One region of the uncultured Cellulomonas sp. genome, then DNA from elsewhere that is predicted to be linked to it. Evidence: predicted binding sites of a transcription regulator. Region 1 holds the regulator's gene; each other region holds the start of a gene.
The links. Region 1 encodes HrcA, which represses chaperone genes, less so after heat shock. Its sites were predicted from a motif close to TTNGCACTCGNNNNNNNCGAGTGCNAA; they were not measured.

Region 1 (2,260 bases):
AGCCGTGGCACGCGGCACAGGGCTGGGTGGTCATGACCTGGCCGAGGAACGACCGCGCGACGCGCTGCACGGAGCCTCGTCCGCCGCAGACCTCGCAGGTGCGCGGGGACGTGCCCGGCCGGCAGCAGGTGCCGTTGCAGGTGGGGCAGAGCACGGCCGTGTCGACCGCCACCTCGCGGTGCACGCCGAACGTGACCTCCGCGAGGTCGAGGTCGAGCCGCACGAGGGCGTCCTGGCCCCGGCGGGCGCGCGGGATGGGACCGCGCTGCGCGGCCGCCCCTGTGGCCGCACCGAAGAACGTCTCGAAGATGTCCTGGAAGCCGAACCCGCCGCCCATGCCGCCCCCGGGGGACGACGGGTCTCCACCGAGGTCGTAGGCGCGACGCTTCTCGGGGTTGCCGAGCACGTCGTACGCCCGGGACACGTCCTTGAATTTGTCGTCCGAGCCGGCGTCCTGCCCCGAGACGTCGGGGTGGTGCTCGCGCGCGAGCTTGCGGTACGCCTTCTTGATCTGCTCGGGCGTCGCGTCGCGCGGCACGCCGAGGATCTCGTAGTAATCCGTCACGGGTGGGTCTGCTCGCTTCCAGCGGTCTGTGGGCAGGTCGGGATGACGCAGGGCTGTGCGTCGGTGGCGGTGGGGGTCATTGGGCGAGGATGCGCGTCAGGTACCGGGCGACGGCGCGGACCGCGGACATGGTGCCGGGGTAGTCCATCCGGAGCGGGCCGATCGAGCCGATGCGCGCCACCGACCCTCCGCCCTCGTCCCCGTAGCCCGTGGTCACGAAGCTCGTCTCGAACAGCCCGTCGTGCTGGGTCTCCCGGCCGATGCGCACCGCCACGGTCGCCGAGTCCTCCGCCATCTCCGAGAGCAGGCGCAGCAGCACCACCTGCTCCTCGAGCGCCTCCAGCACCGGGCCGATGGACCGCACGTCCGAGCTGCCGACGCGGGCGAGGTTGGCCGTGCCGCCCAGCACCACCCGCTCCTCGCTCTCCTGCGCCAGCGTCTCCTCGACCACCGCGACCACCGCGCTCACCAGGGACTGGTCCGTCGGCGCGAACGCGTCCGCGAGCTCGCCGAGCGCCACCGGCAGCTCGGACAGGCGACGCCCCGCCGCGCACACGTTCAGGCGCGACCGCAGCCGCGCCACGACGGACTCGTCCAGGTCGGTGCCCAGCTCGAGCGTGCGCTGCTCCACCCGGCCGGTGTCCGTGATGAGGACGACCAGCAGGTGGTGGGCGCCGACCGGCACCAGCTCCACGTGCCGCAGCGCGGACCGCCGCAGCGACGGGTACTGCACGATCGCGACCTGCTGGGTCAGCTGGGCGATCAGGCGGACGGCGCGGTCGACCACGTCGTCGAGGTCCTGCGCGCTCTCGAGGAACGTCCCGATCGCGCGGCGCTCGGCGCTCGACAGGGGCTTCACCGTCGAGAGCTGGTCCACGAACATCCGGTAGCCCTTGTCGGTCGGCACGCGGCCGGCCGACGTGTGCGGCTGGGCGATGAAGCCACCCTCCTCGAGCGCCGCCATGTCGTTGCGGATGGTGGCGGGCGAGACGCCGAGCGAGTGCCGCTCGACCAGGGCGCGCGAGCCGACCGGCTCCTTGGTGGCGACGTAGTCCTCGACGATCGCGCGCAGCACGTCCAGCCGTCGGTCCTCGCTCATGTCGCCTCCTCCGCCGTCGCTCGAGCAGTCCACGGGTAGCACTCCCCGCACGGGAGTGCCAATGCTACGCCGGGACGACGACACCCACGGGGCGGCAACCGGATCCGCACCCGCGCCGCCCCTAGGCTGCCCGGGTGAACGACGACCGCTACGGCTCGGACGTGCTCGGGGGCTCCGGCTCGACGCACCACCGACCCGCCCGCACCAGCCGCCCGCAGCCCGCCGAGTCCGGCCTCGTCGTCGAGGAGGTCACCACCGGGTGGGTCGGCGCGGTCGTCCGCGTGGAGAAGTCGGGCGGCCAGCACGTCGTCGTCCTCGAGGACCGCCGCGGACGCACCCGCACCTTTCCCCTGGGCCGGGGGTTCTGGCTCGACGGCGAGCCCGTCGCGCTGACCGCACCCGTACGGGCCCCCGCACCGGCCCGCCCGACCCGCACCGCCTCGGGATCGGTCGCGGTGCACGACGCCCGCGCCCGCGTGGCCCGCGGCAGCCGGATCTGGGTCGAGGGCAAGCACGACGCCGAGCTGGTGGAGAAGGTCTGGGGCGACGACCTGCGGCTCGAGGGCGTGGTCGTCGAGCTGCTGGACGGCGTCGAC
Region 2 (2,260 bases), on a different contig from region 1:
CCACGAGGACCTGCTGGCTGCCGGAGACGCGCGTGAGGATGATCGTCGCGGTGGCACTGCCGCGCAGGTCCAGCTGCCGGCGCAGCTGCTCCGGCACGACCGCGGTGCCGCGCTTCTTGATGGTGAGCTTCCCCACGTCGGCTCCTCGCAGGTAGGTGCGGAGCCGCTTGAGGCCGAACGGCATGGTGTCGAGCACGCGGTAGGCGGTGGCCGTGGGGACGACGCACAGGGCGTCCGAGGTCACGTAGGCGATGGTCGGGTCGATCAGACGGCCGCGCACCTGCGCCGCGGTCTCGCCCACCAGGCCCGCGCGGATGACCGCACCGTCGGGCTCGTACAGGTAGCCGCCGATCGGTCCGCTGGGTGGGCGCTCGTCGGAGGTCTGCTCGACGACGTGCGCCTCGCCGTCGCGCAGGACGAGCGCCGAGCGGCCCGGTCCCTCCGGGGCGAGCGGGCCGAACCACAGGCCGACCTCGACGACGTCGCCGTCGACCGAGACCCACTGCGCCTGCGCGTCGGCGGGCAGGGCGCTGTGCGGGATGCCGGGGCCGAGCTTGAGCCCGAGGGCGGGGACCCGGTCGCGCAGGGCGAGGACCGCGTCCAGGGGCGGCTCGTAGGCGGCGGGGTCGAACACCCGGGAGCCCGAGGAGGTCCGCCGGGCCGGGTCGGCGAAGACGCCGTCGACGCCCTCGGCCTCCAGGTCGAGGGCCAGCCCGTCCCCGTGGCGCACCTGCGTGTCGGGGAAGTGCCGGAGGTTCACCGTGGCGATCGCGGCCGTCGTCTCGTCGACGTCGGTGGCCAGCACCCGCAGCCCGATCCCGGCGAAGGCCATCGCGTCGGCGCCGATGCCGCACGTGAGGTCCGCGACGAGCGTGCTGCCGGCGTCGCGGAACCGGCGTGCGTGGTGGGCGGCGACCGTCAGCCGGGTGGACTGCTCCAGGCCGGCCGCCGTGAAGAGCATGCCGTTGGCGAACGTGCCGAACTTCGCGGCCGCCTTGGCGCGCAACCGCGACTGGGTCAGCGCGGCGGCGGCCAGGGCGGGATCGATGCCCTCGTCGCGCATCCGCTCGGACAGGGCCAGCGTGCGGGTCTCGTCGTACGGCGGCAGGGCCGACAGCAGCGCCCAGCCCGCGGGGCTGAGCAGCTGGGCGATGCCGTCGCGATCCATGCGGCGATCCTCGCACGCAGCGGCTGCACAGGGCGGGGCATTGGCACTCGCCTTGACCGAGTGCTAACCGGTTCCTAGAGTGAGTGGCTGGCACTCTCCCGGTGAGTGTGCCAGCTGCGCTCAGGGCACGGCACCCGCGACGACGTGTCCGACAGCGCGCACGAACCTCAGAGAACTACTCACATGCGAAGGGGAGGTCCGCTGTGTCGGTCTCCATCAAGCCCCTCGAGGACCGGATCGTCGTCAAGACGCTCGAGGCAGAGGCGACGACCTCGTTCGGTCTCGTCATCCCGGACAGTGCCAAGGAGAAGCCCCAGGAGGGCGAGGTCCAGGCAGTCGGACCCGGTCGTGTCGACGACAACGGCAACCGGATCCCGCTCGACGTCGCCGTCGGCGACAAGGTCATCTACTCCAAGTACGGCGGCACCGAGGTCAAGTACGACGGCGAGGAGTACCTCATCCTCTCCGCGCGCGACATCCTCGCGATCGTCGTCAAGTGATCTGAGGGGCGCCGCGCGCCCCGCACGGGAAGGCCCCCACGGCAGCTGCCGTGGGGGCCTTCCTGCGCTCACACCTCCGTGCAGTCGAGCGGCGTCGCTGCCGTCGCCGTGCCGGGGCAGAGCTGGTGGCTCCACCCCTCGGCGCCGAACCTGTCGGCGGTGGCGTCCCGGAACAGCTCGAGCCCGTCGATGTCGGGCCCGACGCGGTAGTACGTGGTGATCGGGTCTCCCTCCGTGGTCGGACCGGTGACCACGAGCTCGGCGCCGTCGTGCAGCGCAGCCGCGTCCAGGCAGTCCCAGGCGGAGGCGTCGACCGACTCGCCCTGGCCGAGCTCGACGGCGCCGCACGAGGGGAGCGCGGCGCGCTGCGTGAAGGTCGCCGGGGCCTCCTGCGTTGCGGGAGCGCTGCAGCCCGCCAGACCGAGCACGGCACCGCAGGCGGCGGCCGCGCGGACCCAGGCGTGTCGCTGGGCGTGCATCCTCGGCTCCCTCGTCGGCATCGTCACCGAGAGTGTGTCGCCCGCGGAGCCGACCTTGCAGCCGCCGGGGCAGACGAGAGCCCTCCCCACGTGCCGAGGGGAGGGCTCTGATC
Region 3 (2,260 bases), on a different contig from region 1:
CTCGGTCAGCGTGGACGTCGAGGCCGCCAGGTTCAGGCGCACGAACCCGGCCCCCTGCGCACCGAAGGTCGGCCCCGAGCTGACCGCCACGCGTCCGCGCACGAGGGCGAGCCGCGCGGGATCCTCCCCCGCCCGGACCGCGGGCACCGCGCGCAGGTCGATCCACGCGAAGTAGGTGCCGGCGGGTGGTGACCAGCGCGCGGCGGGCAGCCGGTCGGCGAGCAGGCGCGACACCAGCTGCTGGTTCTGGGCGAGCCCGCGCAGGAGCTCGTCCAGCCACGGCCCGCACTCCCGGTACGCGGCCGTCTGCGCGATCGCACCCAGGTGGCTGACGCCGTGGCCGACGATCACGGGCAGCCGTGCGAGGTCCGCCACCGCGTCCGGCCCCGGCACGGCCACCGCCGAGCGGAGCCCCGCCAGGTTGAAGGCCTTCGACGCCGAGTGCAGGGCGATCGCGTCGGGGATCTGCGTCGTCGTCGGCACGAAGCGGTCGGGCCCCTCGACCACCAGCGGCGCGTGGATCTCGTCGGCCACCACCCGCACGCCGTGACGGCGGGCCAGCTCGCCGACCGCCCGCAGCTCCTCGGCCGTGTGCAGCGTCCCCGTGGGGTTGTGCGGATGGCACAGCAGGTAGGCCGCGCGACGCCGGCCGGTCGTCGCCTGGCCGAACGCGTGGTCCAGGGCGTCCAGGTCGAGCCGCCCGTCCGAGCCCAGCGGTGCGTCCACCACGGCGCGGTCGGCCGACCGGACGAACGACGTGAACGGCGGGTACACCGGCGGGTTGATCACGACCGCGTCGCCGGGACCCGTCAGCAGCCGCAGGACCTCGACGGCGCCCGTCATCACATCGGGCAGCGTCCGCGTGCCGGCGACGTCCACCGTCCAGTCCCACCGCTGCGCGGCGAACGACGCCATCGCCTCCGCATACCCGTGGCCGGACGGGTAACCGGTGTCGCCGCGGCGCATCGCGTCCGTGACCGCGTCGATCACCGGCTCGGACTGCGGGACGTCCATCTCGGCGACGAACAGCGGCAGGACGTCCGGCGGGTAGTGCCGCCACTTCTCGCTGGTGCGGCGGCGCAGCTGGTCGAGCGGGACCCGGTCGAAGATGGTCGTCACCCGCACGACCGTACGTCGGCGCGTTCTCCGACCGCGAACGGGCCGCACACATCTGGCACTCTCCACCCGAGAGTGCTAGAACATTGCTCGTAGCCATCCGGTGCGGACGGAGCACCGGAGCAGACCACGGCCCCGGGCGGTCCGGGGCCCGCATCGAGGAGGTGAGGGGCGTGGCTACGCGTATCGACCCGTTCCAGGAGATCGACCGCCTCATGGGCCAGGTGTTCGGTGCCCAGGCCGGACGCGCGGCGGCGACCATGCCGATCGACCTGTACCGCGACGGTGACCACTACGTCCTGCACGTCGACCTGCCGGGTGCCGACCCGGGGACGATCGACGTCAACGTGGAGGACCGTACGCTGACCATCCGCGCCGAGCGCACCGCCCGCACGCAGTCCGACGTGCAGTGGGTGGCCAAGGAACGGCCCGCCGGCACGTACGCACGGCAGCTCATGGTCGGACAGGGCCTGGCGCTGGACAACATCTCGGCCACGTACAACGACGGCGTGCTCACGCTGACGATCCCCGTCGCGGAGGAGGCCAAGCCGCGCCGCATCGAGGTGCAGCACGGCTCCACCGCGCAGCAGTCGATCGAGGCCTGACGCCGGACGCACGACGGCCCCGGCCCCCCGAGGGGTGCCGGGGCCGTCTGCTGTGCTCAGAGCGTCGCGCGGACGGCCCGGGTGGCCGCGAGGATGTGCTCCAGGGAGGGCACGACCTCCTCGTAGCGGCGGGTCTTCAGGCCGCAGTCGGGGTTGACCCAGAGCTGGTCGACGGCGATGGCCTTGACCGCCTCGGTGAGCAGCTCCTCGACCTCCTCCTCGCTGGGGACGCGCGGCGAGTGGATGTCGTAGACGCCCGGGCCGATCCCCCGCGGGTAACCGGCCGCGGAGATGTCCCCGAGGATCTCCATCTTCGAGCGCGCGGCCTCGATGGAGGTCACGTCCGCGTCCAGGCCGTCGATCGCGCCGATGATCTCGCCGAACTCCGAGTAGCACAGGTGCGTGTGGATCTGCGTGTCCGGGCGGACCCCGGCCGTGGCCAGCCGGAACGAGCGCACCGACCAGTCGAGGTAGGCGGCGTGGTCCTCGACCCGCAGCGGCAGGAGCTCGCGCAGGGCGGGCTCGTCCACCTGGATCAC

Region 2: the regulator HrcA is predicted to act here: its motif matches at 1,209-1,235, upstream of groES (co-chaperone GroES).
Region 3: the regulator HrcA is predicted to act here: its motif matches at 1,172-1,198, upstream of RYN42_RS02155 (Hsp20/alpha crystallin family protein).

What each region holds. Positions count from the first base shown of each region.
Region 1 covers NZ_CAURTV010000056.1:1,238-3,497, reverse strand. The annotation lists gene dnaJ (molecular chaperone DnaJ) at 1-565, opposite strand, end outside; gene hrcA (heat-inducible transcriptional repressor HrcA) at 642-1,664, opposite strand; gene RYN42_RS12975 (DUF3097 domain-containing protein) at 1,799-2,260, shown strand, end outside.
Region 2 covers NZ_CAURTV010000032.1:24,222-26,481, reverse strand. The annotation lists gene RYN42_RS09990 (class I SAM-dependent methyltransferase) at 1-1,168, opposite strand, end outside; gene groES (co-chaperone GroES) at 1,372-1,668, shown strand; gene RYN42_RS09980 (hypothetical protein) at 1,737-2,147, opposite strand.
Region 3 covers NZ_CAURTV010000004.1:15,208-17,467, reverse strand. The annotation lists gene RYN42_RS02160 (aminotransferase class I/II-fold pyridoxal phosphate-dependent enzyme) at 1-1,119, opposite strand, end outside; gene RYN42_RS02155 (Hsp20/alpha crystallin family protein) at 1,290-1,721, shown strand; gene metE (5-methyltetrahydropteroyltriglutamate--homocysteine S-methyltransferase) at 1,778-2,260, opposite strand, start outside.